DNA from 2 places in the Pradoshia sp. Z3_51 genome. Region 2 is predicted to be linked to the other one. Evidence: predicted binding sites of a transcription regulator. Region 2 holds the regulator's gene; the other holds the start of a gene.
The links. Region 2 encodes Rex, which represses fermentation and respiration genes when NADH is low (regulators of the CRP and FNR family bind a similar motif). Its sites were predicted from a motif close to TTGTGAAATATTTCACAA; they were not measured.
Positions count from the first base shown of each region.

Region 1: AC4BHA_RS04420 (formate/nitrite transporter family protein) is a predicted target of Rex. The motif match lies at 4,587-4,604, and genes of this name have one in related genera.

Region 1 is NZ_JBZAJC010000002.1:166,105-173,968, reverse strand. Features, by position in the region: gene AC4BHA_RS04435 (aldehyde dehydrogenase family protein) at 1-1,249, opposite strand, end outside; gene AC4BHA_RS04430 (SDR family oxidoreductase) at 1,267-2,364, opposite strand; gene AC4BHA_RS04425 (peptide chain release factor 3) at 2,494-4,077, opposite strand; gene AC4BHA_RS04420 (formate/nitrite transporter family protein) at 4,680-5,516, shown strand; gene AC4BHA_RS04415 (AAA family ATPase) at 5,577-7,864, opposite strand, start outside.
Region 2 is NZ_JBZAJC010000012.1:80,628-88,491, forward strand. Features, by position in the region: gene groES (co-chaperone GroES) at 1-263, opposite strand, end outside; gene AC4BHA_RS16505 (CPBP family intramembrane glutamic endopeptidase) at 564-1,295, shown strand; gene AC4BHA_RS16510 (YdiK family protein) at 1,292-1,504, shown strand; gene AC4BHA_RS16515 (redox-sensing transcriptional repressor Rex) at 1,541-2,200, opposite strand; gene AC4BHA_RS16520 (ABC-F family ATP-binding cassette domain-containing protein) at 2,840-4,762, shown strand; gene tsaD (tRNA (adenosine(37)-N6)-threonylcarbamoyltransferase complex transferase subunit TsaD) at 5,138-6,157, opposite strand; gene rimI (ribosomal protein S18-alanine N-acetyltransferase) at 6,151-6,603, opposite strand; gene tsaB (tRNA (adenosine(37)-N6)-threonylcarbamoyltransferase complex dimerization subunit type 1 TsaB) at 6,603-7,307, opposite strand; gene tsaE (tRNA (adenosine(37)-N6)-threonylcarbamoyltransferase complex ATPase subunit type 1 TsaE) at 7,307-7,765, opposite strand.

The sequences.
Region 1 (7,864 bases), on a different contig from region 2:
ACAAAAGCTTCTTAGCTGTCAGCCGTCCTTTTTCCTTATTTGTTGTCCAAACACTTGCATTTAATCCGTATTTGGAATGATTAGCGGCTCGTATAGCTTCATCTTCTGTTTCAACAGTCAGTATAGGCAGAACCGGACCAAATGTTTCCTCCTGCATCACAAGCATATCCTCTGAAACATTTGTTAAAACAATCGGCTTAATAAACATGGAATTTTCATTCCATTCAGAAGGCGGATCACCAGTCAGGAGAGTGGCGCCTTTTAATAGGGCATCTTCAATATGCTCTCTTACAATAGATATTTGCTGTATTGAGGTCATAGAACCGATATCTGATTCTTTTCCATTTCCTTGCTTTAATTGATTAACAATTGGAAGTAACTCCTGTAAGAATGGCTCAAGCGCCTCTCTTTGGATAATCAATCTCTCTACACTCATACAAACTTGACCGCTATTTGTAAATGCTCCCCAAACAGCCCCCTTTGCTGCACGCTTATAATCAGCATCACTAAACACAATCATTGGATCCTTTCCACCGAGCTCAAGAGTGGTTGGGATAAGATCTCGTGCTGCTATTTCCTGAATAATACGTCCCGTACCTACAGACCCTGTAAAAAAGATATAATCAGGCTTTTGCTTCGTAAGACTGGCACCAAGTTCCTTACCGCCATGGGCTACTTGAAAAACATGATCAGGAAATCCAGCTTCTTTAAACAATGTTTCAATTAACTTACCCACTGCCGGAGTAACTTCTGATGGTTTCAAAATAACCGTATTACCGCCTGCAAGCGCGGATACAACAGGAACCATAGCCAAAAGGAATGGATAATTCCATGGTGAGATAACAAGCACAGAGCCTCTTGGCATATAATGAATACTCGATTTATGACCCATTAACAAAAAAGGTGTACGAACCTTTTGTGCCTTAAATGTTTTTTTCGCATGTTTTTCAATATGACTAATAGCATCGAGGGCAGGCATGATATCAGCCACTAATGCATCTGTTTTGACTTTCCCTGTATCCTTTGAAATGAGCTCAGCAATTTCATCAAGTCTATTCACAATCGTATGCCGCAACTGCTTTAGATAGCGTAAACGTTCGTCTATATCTAATTGTGACCACGAAAGAAAAGCCCCTTTGGATTTATTCATTATTTCACCAGCTTGACTAGCCGGCATCTCCTCATACTGCATAATCAGTTCTCCCGTTGCAGGAGCATATACATTTACCATTTCTTTCAAGGCTTCCAACTTTGTTCCTCCTCTAATTATGTAATCTCTATATGAAACGCCCGATTGTTCTTATTGGCTCTATAATATTCAACCATTGGCACTACACCTTCCTTAAAATCAGGACATACAATGCCTCCTTCAGCTAAATCAGCCTGTGCCTGTACACAATCAAATTCTCCTTTCCAGGTGAAATAATCAAGTGATTCAACTTCCACACCCAGAAACTTTCTTATTGGCTTGATTGATAAAGCCATTTTCGTCAGCCCGAACGGCAAATACCCAATTGGTCGTTTTCCATTATACCCTTTCAAAAACAACTTATAAATATCTGTAACCGTATATGGATTAGGATCCGTTAAATGATATGTTTTTCCAGCACCTTTAGGGCTTAAAGTTAAATAAGCTGTTGCTTTTATTATATAGTCAACAGGAACCAAATTGATCACACAGGTTGACTTAGTTATATTAGGGATAATTGGAAGGTATCTGATTCTGTCGAGGAAATTTAATATAAAATATGGGCCGTCAAATTTAATGGTTTCTCCAGTTAGGGTATTTCCTTTTACGATACCCGGCCGAATGACTGTAACAGGAACATGATCCATAATCTTTCGAACAAGGACTTCTGCTTCATATTTGGTTTCTTCATAATAATTTTTAAATTTATCTGGTTTAATTAATTCATGCTCATACAGCTTTCCTTCACGTCTTCCAGCTACATAAGCTGTACTAAAATAGGTATACCTCAATAGGTTAGGAAGGGTCAATACATAATCATTTACATTGTGTGTTCCATCGACATTCACCAAATAGGCTATATTTTTTGGAACAGCTAAATCATAAATCGCAGCTAAGTGAAAAAAATGGGTAATTTCTCCCTTTTTGAAACCGCTTTCTTTTTTACTGATGTTTAAACCGGGTTTGGTGATGTCTCCTTCAATAAGGATAAACTGATTTTCATCTAAATTGAACTCGTTTATAATTTTTAATCTTTCACTGACAGCCTTATGCCACACAGACGGCAGTACAATAGCAATCACTTTATTAAATAACTGATCCTGTTTTTTTAGCTCTCTTATTAGTTGATTTGAAATAAAACCTGGAAACCCGGTAAAAAAATAGACATGTTTCATTGTTTCACTCTCCTAATCTTCTTTCCACTATTGTAAGAATATTTAGAAAAATATGTCAACGGTTAATTGTTATATAACAGAAAAAAGCAGGATTTAACCCTATATAGGCTAAATCCTGCTTAAATTTAGTTAACGTTCGTGCTGATCCATTGGATTATATAGTTCTATAGAAGGATTTTTTTCCTGGAACCAACGCAGTGCAAAGTCATTTTCGAATAAGAAAGCATATTGATCATAGCGATCGCGTACCAAAAGACTTCTTGAACTTGAAAGCTTTTCATCGATTTTTTCATTCGTTGTCCAACGGGCAATCTTGTCACCCATTCTTTCCATGATAACTTCTGTATTATACTCATTTTTCATACGGTGCTCAAATACCTCAAACTGTAACTGTCCGACTGCTCCAAGAATATAGGATTCAATCCCAACTGTTTTAAATAATTGAATGGCACCTTCCTGTACAAGCTGATTAATTCCCTTGTGAAAATGCTTTTGTTTTAATACATTTTTAGCGCTGACACGTACAAACATTTCAGGTGTAAATTGTGGCAGACGTTCGAAAGAAAATGCTTCTTTTCCTGAAGTTAGCGTATCACCAATCTGATAGGTTCCTGTATCATATAATCCGATAATATCTCCTGCTACTGCTTCAGCAATATTGTTTCTTTCCTCTGCAAGAAATTGTGTTGAATTATTAAGTTTCATAGGCTTGCCTGTTCGGCTTAATTGAACAGTCATCCCACGTTCAAACTTACCTGAGCAAATGCGCAAAAAGGCAATTCGGTCACGGTGCATCGGATTCATATTTGCTTGGATTTTAAATATAAATCCTGAAAAAGTATCCTGAACGGGTTCAACCGGCCCCACGGATGATGGTCTTGGCTGAGGCTTTGGCGCAAACTCTAAATACGTATCCAAAAATGTCTGAACGCCAAAATTAGTAAGGGCACTTCCAAAGAATACAGGAATTAATTCACCATTTCTGACTTTTTCACGCGAAAATTCATTTCCTGCTTCATTTAACAATAACACTTCTTCCAATGTTTGCTCATATAAAGGAGACTCAACAATAGAGTGATTTTCATCTTCTACTTCGCCTTCTTCATTCAATTTTAAGTATCTCTCTTCATCTTCAGCCTTAAACATTTCAATTCGGTTATAATAACGGTCATAAATACCGAAGAAGTCTTTACCCATCCCGATTGGCCAGTTCATTGGATAGGATTCTATTCCAAGCACTTCCTCCAACTCAGCCAATAGCTCAAGCGGCAATTTACCTTGGCGATCCATTTTATTAATAAATGTGAAAATAGGAATTCCTCTCATGCGACAAACCTTAAATAATTTCAATGTTTGTGCTTCAATCCCTTTGGCAGCATCAATAATCATAACTGCGCTATCAACAGCCATTAATGTACGGTACGTATCTTCACTGAAATCTTGGTGTCCAGGTGTGTCGAGGATATTAACACGGGTCCCATTATAGTCAAACTGCATAACACTAGAGGTTACGGAAATTCCACGCTGCTTCTCAATTTCCATCCAGTCGCTTGTCGCATATTTACCGGTTTTACGTCCTTTTACAGTTCCAGCGTCACGGATTGCGCCACCAAATAAGAGCAACTTTTCTGTTAACGTCGTTTTACCTGCGTCAGGGTGAGAAATAATTGCAAAGGTTCTTCTTGATTCTATCTGTTCTTTTAAATTTGTCATGTAAGCCATCCTTTTATATATAGTAAAACTTCATAAATCTATTCATCTTGGATCTACATCTCCAATGATACTTTGATGTTGTAAAAAGAAAATAACCACTTTAACAATTCTTATTAAAATCAAAATCCATCTTATCAAATATACCATGTAAAAAAATAATATGTGAATAGGCGAATCATAAGTTTTAATCAAACAGTCATATTTTCTCATATGTAGTGAATTACAGTCAATTAGTGTCCGTTTAAGTATTTCGCAATTCTTTGGGGCAAGGTAAGATAACATAAAAAAAACGAGCATTATTGCCCGTCCTTTAAGCTACTTTTTTCTTATTGGTTAATTTTTTTGTAATATAGCTGATCACGAAAGGTGCAGCTGCTGCAATAACTCTTTTTAAGATTTTACTTTTCAAGATAATCACCATCCTTATACTTACCTTACCCGTATTCGGTGGAAGATAATCACAAGATTTACGCAAGTTTACCTTATTTGAATAAAAGAGGCTATCAGAAAAGTGAATAATTTCACAAGCTTATTGATTAATTATAGAAGTCATAGTAGTTTATTTAGTAGACGTTTTTTCAGCATAGGAGGAATTTAACATCATGGAAGAACAAGGATTACAGTATTTAGTTGCCCTTGCAAAGAAAAAGAAAAGGCTGTTAGACCATTTTCCTCTTCATTATTTCTTAAGAGCGATGATGGCAGGAATATTTGTAGGGTTTGTAATCATTACCTGCTTTAGAACAGGAGAATATTTCAGGGTAGCCGACTCACCTTTTGCATACCTATTCCCGGCACTTTTCTTTGGTATCGCATTAATACTCATTATTTACGGTGGGGCAGAGCTATTTACCGGTAATACCGCTTATTTCACTGTCGCTTATATGCGTAATGAGGTAACTCTCAGAGATTTAGGCCGAAACTGGGGCGCTTGTTATCTTGGCAATGCTGTTGGGGCAATCTTCTTTGCCATTTTATTTTACCTTACAGGCATATTCAGCCACATTCCAAACGAGCATTTAATGCACGAAATTGTTTCTTATAAAATGCATGGATCTGTTTCAGCTTTATTCTTTAAAGGAATCCTTTGTAACTGGCTTGTTTGTTTAGCTTGTTACTTGCCTAGCCAAGTAAAAGGTGACGGAGCTAAAATGGCAATGATGATTGCAGTTGTATTTTTATTCTTCTCATCAGGCTTTGAACATAGCATTGCAAACTTATCATTATTCTCAATTGCATTAGTATCACCACATCCTGATACCATTACAATCGGAAATGCCATCTACAATTTGATTCCTGTTACTTTGGGTAATATTGTCGGTGGAGCAATATTTGTAGGAATGTTATATCAGTTCTTAAGTAAATCAAGCACAAAGCTTCAATTACAGGACAACATGAATAAAATCTCTGAAATCACTGAGAAAGAAAATACAAAATAATAAAGTGAACCAAGAAAAAGAAGACCAATTCATAAAGTTTGAATTGGTCTTCTTTTAATTTCAGCTCATGACGGCCTCTTTATGAATGTGAATCAATTGATACTCCTCATGCGACAATGTTTCCTCCAACAAATCCAATAAATGATAATGATGAGTGAAAAAGATAACTTGAGTTTTTTTCGATAATTCTTTTAAGATAGATAACGTAATTTTTGAACGTTCATTATCAAAGTGAACAAGAATATCATCGACAATAAATGGAATAGGTTCATTTTCCTCACAATATTTTTCTATGCTTGCAACTCTTAAGGATAAATACAATTGATCTTTTGTTCCATCACTCATCGCGTCTATTCCAATTTTCTCGTTATTTCTTAAACCCAGTAGTACTTCTTCATCCTTTTCATTATAATCAACAGTCAATCCTTCAAAGGAGTTCAGTGTTAATTTTGCAAACAGTTTTGATGCTTTTGTTAAAATCGGATTTTGATTTTCGGAACGGAAATATTCTATTCCCTTCTGTAATACAAATGTAGCTAATTTTTTTTGGACATATTGATCGGTCAATTCTGCGAGCTCAGCCAGGATACTTTCTCTTTCTTCTGCGGCCTGAACAGCTGCATATGAATTTCCCTTAATCTTTTCTTCATATTCTTTTCTGCATACACCAAAGATTTGGTTCTGTTCCGTTCTTTTCTCTTCCAAATCTGCAAGCTCTGCCTTTAATTCTGCCATTTCACTTTCCATAAAATCTAAATCAAGCTTGTCTATTTCATCCTTCATTTCTTGAATCGATAAGCCATTGCCAATCTCAAGTAACACCTTCTCCAGATTGATCAGTTCTGCAGACAGCTTTTGCTTTTGTCGATATTTATCTTCAATAATTTGCATTTCCTCGATGGTCTTTACACTTGCTGTCTGTAACAATTCATCAAGACGATTAAGCGCCATCTCTTTCTTATCCTTCGCTAACCGATATTCTTTTTTCCGTTTATCCAATTGTCCTTGCCATTCGAGTTGATTTTGCTTACACTTTTTCTGCTCCTGCAACTGATTCGTTAAATCATAGATAAAGGATTGGATATTTATTGGTTCAGGTAACTGTAACGTGTTAGCTACAATTCTGATATGATCTACATAATCCTGTACAAATAACATGCCAGCTTTTGCTTTGCTATTGATATCTGCCCATTCATCATACGTAGTAGTCAATTCATTGTACTTATCAAGCCTTTCCATTGTGTAATCAATCGGAGCCTGACTTTCAACTTGCAAGGGTTTAGTAGCATCCTCCCATGCTTCTCTCCAATTGACTAATTCACTTTGCTTGCTCGCCAGCTCCTGCTCGATTTGTTTAAGATCAGCAGCCTTGCTCTTCCACTCTTTTTCCAATGAATTCTTCTCATTGAAACGCTCTGTTGCTAAATGGACTACTCTATTTGCTTCTCTTATTAAGTCTGTGAGTGTCCATTCTGACACTTGAGTATCTAGATCATCGATTACTTCTGACAGGGCAAGGTATAAACGGCTTTTGATAGCCAATCGTTTTTCTGTCAGCTCATCCCAAAGTTTCTGTTTCTTTTTATATTCGCCTTGATTCTGCTTAATAACCGTGTATTTTCTTACCCATTCTTTCATTTCAGTTGGCGATAATGGCTCAATACCGAACGGCTGCCATAGCTCATTCCACTGTTGAAAAAACAGATTCATCTCATCTTTAAGGAACTGCAGCTGTGTCTCTGCAGCTGCAATTTTGGTTTCAGATCTCTTTATATCCTGCAACGACTTATTCTTCATGCCCACCTTTGCAGATTCTTTCCACATAGTATCTGAAAGTTCATCCGTTGTTTTTAAATCATGCTCAAATTTTTCTTCTACCTCTTGCTGACTGCAGTATTCCTTAATTGCTTCACGATCAATGTCTTCACCTTTAAGTTTATTCTTAATTAAGCTCCAACCATGGTCGCGAATCTGACGGGTTCTCTCTAAATCATCTTCTGTAGGAATAACAGACAAGGCTTCTAATTCAGCAATCGATTTCTCCGCTTCCAAAATAATCGTTTTTTCAACCTTAATACTGCGCTCTAAATTTGTTTTATCTTCATTAAATCTTTCAAGTTGCCCGATGTACTGATTAATAGTTTCTTCTAAAATGGAAATGTAAAAGGAATCAAACTCCTCTACCGAACCATCCCATAGTGGTAAATAGTTTAGCTCTTCCATTGATTTGTCTTTAAGATCCTTCATTTCCTCTGATAAAACATCTATGGTTTTTTCAATATTTCCTTCTATCTGGGCATGGTCAAGCACAAGTTTAAGCTTGGCAATATTCTTTACTTCTCCAAAAC
Region 2 (7,864 bases):
TCGCTTTCACGTAAAATTAAGTATTCTTTACCTTCGTATTTAATTTCTGTACCTGAATATTTAGAGAAGATAATATGATCGCCTTCAGATACTTCCAATCCTACTCGCTCACCATTCTCAAGGACACGGCCTGTTCCTACCGCTACAATTTTGCCTTCAGATGGTTTTTCTTTGGCAGTGTCTGGTAACACGATGCCGCTTGCAGTTTTTTCCTCTTGTGCGACAAGTTCAATCACAACGCGATCTCCTAGTGGCTTTAACAAGTAAAACTACCTCCTTAAAGTTATCTCCATTTTTATTAGCACTCATCATCGTTGAGTGCTAACACAATTTATAGTTTAAATAAAGAACCAATGATTTGCAAGTAATATTAGTTAAAATTTTTAAATTTTATCACCATTTATTTATCTTACCCAAATAAGGTCTAAATATCCTTTTTATTTCAGTTTGGTAGATGAAGAGAAGGAAAATGTTTCGCAATTGTAACTATGAGGTAAAAACGGTTAAAATTAAAGATATGCGCAATCTAATATCTATATAAAAGATTAAGGGAGTTTTTCTATTTGAAAAAATATTACTGGTCAATTCTCATTACCTATATTGCCATGCAATTTTCTTCTATTCTTGGTATCCCAATTATGCTGGTTTTCTTATCGAACACGAATATCCCCGCGGAACGGATAGAAGTATTGGCTGCAGGGTATTGGATTGTTATAAGCTTTATTCTGGCTTCTATCATTACTCTAGTCCTACTGAGATATGAAAAAAATAATAGAAGCTTAGGCGATCAGGCAAGTGTGGGAGCTTCGATCGGCTGGGCAATTGGCGGAGTATTTCTTGCTTTGTTTTCACAATCTATAGCTGGTAATATCGAACGAATTATTGGTATTCCTACCGGGTCTGAAAATACACAGAATATACTCGGTCTCATTGAGGCAGTACCGCTTGTTATGGTAGTCAGTTCTGTACTTGGGCCATTTTTAGAAGAGATTGTCTTTAGGAAAATTATCTTTGGCACATTACACAAGCGATTGAATTTCTTCCTGAGCGCGTTAATCAGTTCACTGATCTTTGCCGTTGCTCACATGGAATTTGTACATATCCTGCTTTATACAGCAATGGGATTCACATTTGCTTATTTATATGTTAAAACAAAGAGAATCCTTGTTCCTATTTTTGCCCACATTACTATGAATACATTAGTTGTAATCGTACAATCACTTTACAAAGATGATATATTAAAAAATATGGAAGAGCTTAATAAAGTTCAAAGCTTTATCGGAGGTTTGTTATGAGACGTTCACCGTTGTATATGGCAACGACTTACTTAATTTTAGGTGCTATTTTTATATTTTTTGCTGTTCAAAATGTATCACGCAGCGGTTGGGATTTCTTTACCTATTTCCTGATCATACTGGCTACACTTGATGTTGGTTCAGGAATCCGCTTGGTGATGATTCATAAGCAAATAAAGAAAATGAAAAGTGAAAAACCAAAAGAATAACAAAAAAAATCTCGGAGGGAAAACCTTCGAGATTTTTTATTCTGTATCTTCCGTATTTCCGGATGGATAATGTTTAAGAAAATATACTAATGATTGCAATTCGACTGCAAGGTCAATATGATGGACACGAATGCTGTCTGGCACATTCAGACGTGCCGGTGTAAAGTTTAAAATAGCCTTAATGTTCGCAGCCACTAAACGATCTGTAATAGATTGGGCAACCTGTGATGGAACTGTTAAAATAGCTACACTAATATCTTGCTTTTCAAGTTTTTTCTCCAGTTCATCCATATGATAGAGCGGAACATCCCCTATAAGGGTTCCTACTTTATCAGGAGAAACATCAAACGCCATTTCAATCTTTGTATTATTATTTTTCATAAAATTATAATTTAAGAAAGCTGTACCTAGATTCCCGACTCCAATTAGAGCTACCTTTGTAATCTCATCTTGATCGAGAGTTTTTCTAAAGAAGGATAATAGATAATTAACATTGTAACCATACCCTTTTTTACCTAAAGCACCAAAGTACGAGAAATCTCTTCGTATAGTAGCTGAATCTACTTTAACAGCTTCACTTAGTTCTGCGGAAGAAACTCGTAGTTTTCCTGACGCGTGTAGATTTTGTATAAAACGATAATATAATGGAAGTCGTTTGGCTGTAGCCTGCGGTATTTTAGTATTTTCCTGCAAAATTAATTCCCTTCTCCCTATTCTTTCTTGTCAATCGTTACTCCATATATCAAAACTGCCTTTGATAATCCCGACTGGTTTTACCCCCCGGTTTTCCAATGAAAATAGTTTCCTTCAATAACCATTGATTTTTCGATTGCTTTGCACATAACATATAAGGTTAATCAAGTATTGCTGAAACAGCTGTTATTTCTTACTTTCGTTTTTAAGATTATACGAATAATTAATCTATTCATATTTTCAGCTTTTTTCCATATAAAATCAATATCTAATCCTTGGAGTGCCCGGGTACCACATAGAAATTATATCAGAAGTTTTCTTCACTACCATAATTCTAACTATCTTAGCTATGTATAATACGCCGCTTTTTTATCAATGATTCGTTAATTTTATATTCGAGCAAAATACTAGGACTAGCGGTTCTGATTGTTTCCAGGTTACCTCCGCGATACCAATCATATGGGATCTTTCCTGATTAATAAAGCACGTAAATTCACTGAAAGTTTATTCTCCTATTCCTATTCTATAATATTTCTATCATTTTTGGTAATTTTTGTGTGAGTATTCACAAATTTTCTATTAAGTTGCGGTGCTTATCAAGAGTAGGCTACACTTAAGGTATGTACTTCTTGAGGTGAGAATATGATTATTTTACAAGTTAATAATGTATCCAAATATTATGGAGCTGAAGCAATTTTATCTACAATTAAGCTCGAAGTTCAAACGAAAGACCGTATTGCACTTGTTGGCAGAAACGGTGCCGGTAAATCTACCCTGCTTAAAATTATTGCCGGGCACCTTTCACATGACAGTGGCGAGATCTATAAGCCAAAAGATGTTTCGATTGGTTATTTGGCTCAGAATACCGGTCTTCAATCCGACCGCTCTATTTGGGATGAAATGATCTCTGTTTTTGAAGGCTTACAAAAACAAGAAGATGAATTGAGATTATTGGAAAAATCTATGGCTGATCCTTCTGTCTACAATGATGAACAAAAATATAACCGGGTATTAAAAGATTACGATCGTCTCCAGGAGGAATTTAAAAATTCTGGCGGTTACCAAATGGAAGCAGATGTACGTTCTGTTTTACACGGTTTGCGTTTCTCAGATTATGATTATACTACATCTATTAATTCCTTAAGCGGCGGCCAAAAAACCAGGCTTGCACTAGGTAAATTATTATTAACGAAACCTGATTTACTGATTCTGGACGAGCCGACCAACCATCTTGATATCGATACATTAGGCTGGCTCGAAGGCTACCTTCAATCATATCCTGGAGCTATCCTCATTGTTTCCCATGATCGTTATTTTCTTGATAAGGTTGTCCATCAAGTCATGGAGCTTTCCCGAACATCAATTAAGAAATATACAGGGAATTACAGCAGATACTTAGAGCAAAAGGCAGAGGAATATGAACGTAATGCAAAGCTTTATGAAAAGCAGCAGGATGAGATTGCAAAATTAAAAGATTTTGTCCAAAGAAACATGGCCAGAGCATCTACAACTAAACGGGCCCAGAGCCGGCAAAAGGCCCTGCAGCGTATGGAAGTGATGGATCGGCCCTTGGGCGATGAAAAATCAGCTAATTTTACCTTTGAGATTGAAAGGCAAAGTGGTAATGAAGTCCTTCATGCAAATGATTTGTCTATTGGATATGAAGCACCTGTCGCCAGCCACTTGAACTTTAGAATAACTAGAGGAGAAAGCATTGCACTGATTGGTCCGAATGGAGTAGGGAAATCTACTTTATTAAAAACATTGATTGACAGAATTCCAGCTTTGCATGGAGACTTTCAGCTCGGTGCCAATGTGACACTCGGATATTATGATCAAGAGCAGGCTAATCTATCGTCCAACAAAACTGTGCTAAATGAGTTGTGGGATGACTTCCCCAACCAACCTGAAAAGGATATCCGATCCATATTAGGGAACTTTCTATTCAGCGGAGACGATGTAATGAAAACTGTCTCTACCTTGAGCGGTGGTGAAAAAGCACGGCTGGCTCTTTCAAAATTAATGATGCAAAAAGCCAACCTTTTAATTTTAGATGAGCCGACCAACCACTTGGATTTGGACAGTAAATTAGTGCTTGAAAATGCACTGGTTGATTATTCAGGCACTCTCCTCTTTGTATCCCATGACCGTTACTTTATCAATCGAATTGCCGATAAAGTATTGGAAATGAAAGCAGATGGTACAATTGAATACTTGGGAGATTATGACTACTATATTCAGAAAAAACAAGAACAAGCGGAACTCGCTGAACTGGAAAAACCAGCGGATTCTATCTCCAACAATCGCCCTGTTTCAGATAAAACTACTTATCAGGAGGACAAGGAGCTTAAAAAGAAAGAGCGCCAACGCCAAAGACGTATCGCAGAAATTGAAACTACCATTGAAGAACTTGATACACGGATATCCGATTTAAATACACAATTATGTGATCCGGAAATCTATCAGGACCATGAGAAATCATTGGAAATCCAGACAACTCTTACAGCAACTGAAGAAGAATTGGAAGCATTAATGGAAGAGTGGACTTCTCTACAAGACGAATAAATCAAGATAAAAAACCAAGTTAGGGATGACTTGGTTTTTATCAACATTTTTATCCACATTAAAAAAGTTATAAAATAAGGTTTGTTTTGATTTTTCCACATTATCCACAGATTTCAAATCTTTTATCCACAGAATCTGTTGATAACATGTAGTTATCCACAATTATTCGAGTGCTTTTACTTTTCAATCAATTTTTTTACCAATAAAATAAGGCTGGGACAAAAGGTTTCCAGCAACTAAAAAAGCCGAACTATTATAAAGTGCAGTTTAAGCATTATTAATAATAGTTCGGCTTTTTCTATTTAGTTTAATAAAAATTCAATACATCGTTCGGTTTTGGACACAGCAAATTTAGTTATGTCCCAGCCTCATTTTTTATTCCAATATCAATCCTGGATTTGCATTTAAGTCCATGGCAGCTCGTTTGCCTTTTTCAAATGCAATACTACCTGCTGCAGCAATCATTGCTGCATTATCTGTACATAAATAAAGTGGAGGTATAATCAATTCTACTTCCTTTTTGTCTATAAAAGCTTTTTCTAATTTAGTTCTTAATCCTTTATTGGCAGCAACCCCGCCGGCTAACAGTACTTGTTTCACCTGGAACTCTTCTGCTGCTTTTACGGTTTTAGTTACTAAGACATCAATTACACTTTCCTGAAAGCTGCAAGCCAGATCCTCAGGAGCTAACACTTCACCTTTTTGGTTGGCATTATGCAATGTATTTATAACAGCCGATTTTAATCCGCTGAAACTGAAATCATATGAATCCTCTTCTAGCCATGCACGAGGCAGTTTAACTGTTGGCTGACCTTCATGCGCCAGTCGATCAATATGAGGGCCGCCCGGATAAGGTAGCTTTAGCGTACGAGCTACTTTATCATATGCTTCACCGGCTGCATCATCTCTTGTTTCCCCTATAACGTCAAAAGCTCCATGCTCCTTCATCAACACCAGCTCCGTATGGCCACCGGATACAACCAATGCAAGGAGGGGAAAGGAAAACTCAGTGAGAATTCTGTTTGCATATATATGTCCAGCGATATGATGTACATTAATAAGTGGAATTCCATGAGCAAAAGCCAATGCTTTTGCCGCATTTACGCCTATTAAGAGAGCTCCCACTAACCCAGGACCTTCAGTAACCGCAATTCCATCAAGATCATCCCAAGAGATTTCTGCTTTCTCCAATGCCTCTTCAACTACAAGGGTAATTGCTTCAACATGATGCCTTGAAGCAATTTCAGGAACGACTCCACCAAAACGTTTATGGCTCTCGATTTGAGAAGCTACAACATTTGAAAGAATTTCTCGGCCATTTTTTATTACTGCTGCTGCGGTTTCATCACAGCTGGTTTCTATACCTAATATGATTTGATTTTCTTTATTCACCATAATTCCACCCACATTACTAATGCATCTTCCATATTGTCTGTATAATAAAACTTTCTTATGCCACCGTCTTTAAAGCCCAATTTTCGATAGAGACTTTGAGCAGTTTGGTTTCCGATCCGTACCTCGAGAGTCATTCTTTTCACTCCCATGCTTTGTGCCTTGCCCAACATACGTACCATTAATTCTTCCCCGATTTTTTTGCCTCTCCATTCCGGCAATACGGCAATATTCGTGATATGGCCCTCATCGAGGATGAACCAAGTACCGCAATAACCAATTACTTTCCCCTGGTCCTCTGCTACCAAATAATACGCATATTGATTGTTCATCAGCTCATTATAAAAAGCTTCTTTGCTCCATGGCAAAGTAAAAGAAGCATGCTCTACCTCAATCACACTATCAAGATCCTCTATAGTCATCTTACGAAATGTAATCGTCTGATTCATTACTCTTCCCTCTGTTTCTCTTGAGCTTCTAACCATTTCGCCTCAGCTTCTGCTAAACGTACGTAATTGGGGACAAAGGTGTGGATATCATCACCAGGCAGATTCATGCCATGCAATGCTAATTCACCCGGCCTGGCCTGATGCAACGATAAAGGTGCCATAATAGCCTTATCTCCAAGAATTTCTGTTAGGGCCTCGATATGAATAGGAACATCATTGCCTATGAATAGTATAGGTTGATTGAGTGATTTTAAATGCTCAGCCCACTCAATGGCCAACACATTCTGGTCTTCCTCCAATCTAACTAACTCTCCATTATCCCATTTAAAAAGACTTGTATAAATCTGTCCCCTTCTTGCATCAAACAGTGGACATACCAAACCATTGAAATATCTGCCATTCAGGGCAAGCGCCTCTAAACTTGATACGCCTGATAATTGAATGCCTAGACTCCAGGCCAAAGACTTGGCAATCGTTACGCCAATTCTTACGCCGGTATAAGAACCTGGCCCCTTTGCCACCACGATTTTATCAAGGTCTCCTGGCTTAAGCCCGCATTCCTTCAAAATTGCTTCTATGGAAGGCATCGCCCGTACTGAATGGTTTCGTTTTGTAAATGTTATTTGCTCTCCGATAATCCCTTTTTCATTAGCAACAGCCACTCCCAGGACATTCGTAGATGTATCAATTGCTAATACATTCATTAAAATATCTCCTCACATAGCTTTTCATAAAATTCACCTTTTGGTTCAGCTACAATTCTCCGTCTATCATTCCCATCATGATATAAATATAAGGTCAAAAGCTCTTCCGGCAATTGTCCTTTTATCAGATGAGCCCACTCGACGATCGTAATTCCTTCACCTTCAAAATATTCTTCAAACCCGAAATCTTCCTCTTCATTTTCAATTCGATAAACATCCATGTGATAAAGTGGAAATTTCCCTTTATATTCTTTCATAATGGTAAAGGTCGGGCTATTTACATTTCTTGTTACACCAATTGCTTTAGCAATTCCCTTGCTAAATGTTGTTTTGCCTGCACCTAGGTCTCCCTCAAGCGCAATTACAGATCCGGGAATCAGGCGACTTCCAATTTCCTCTGCCAGCTTCCTGGTCTCTTCTTCACTATTACAAATTCTCATATATTCGATCACAGTCATTCACCATGCTTTATATTTTATTATTAAAGTTTACATTATTTTAGTGTGTAAATCCAATTTCGTTTTTTTAGGTTAGCGCAAGGTTAGAAATATGAATTT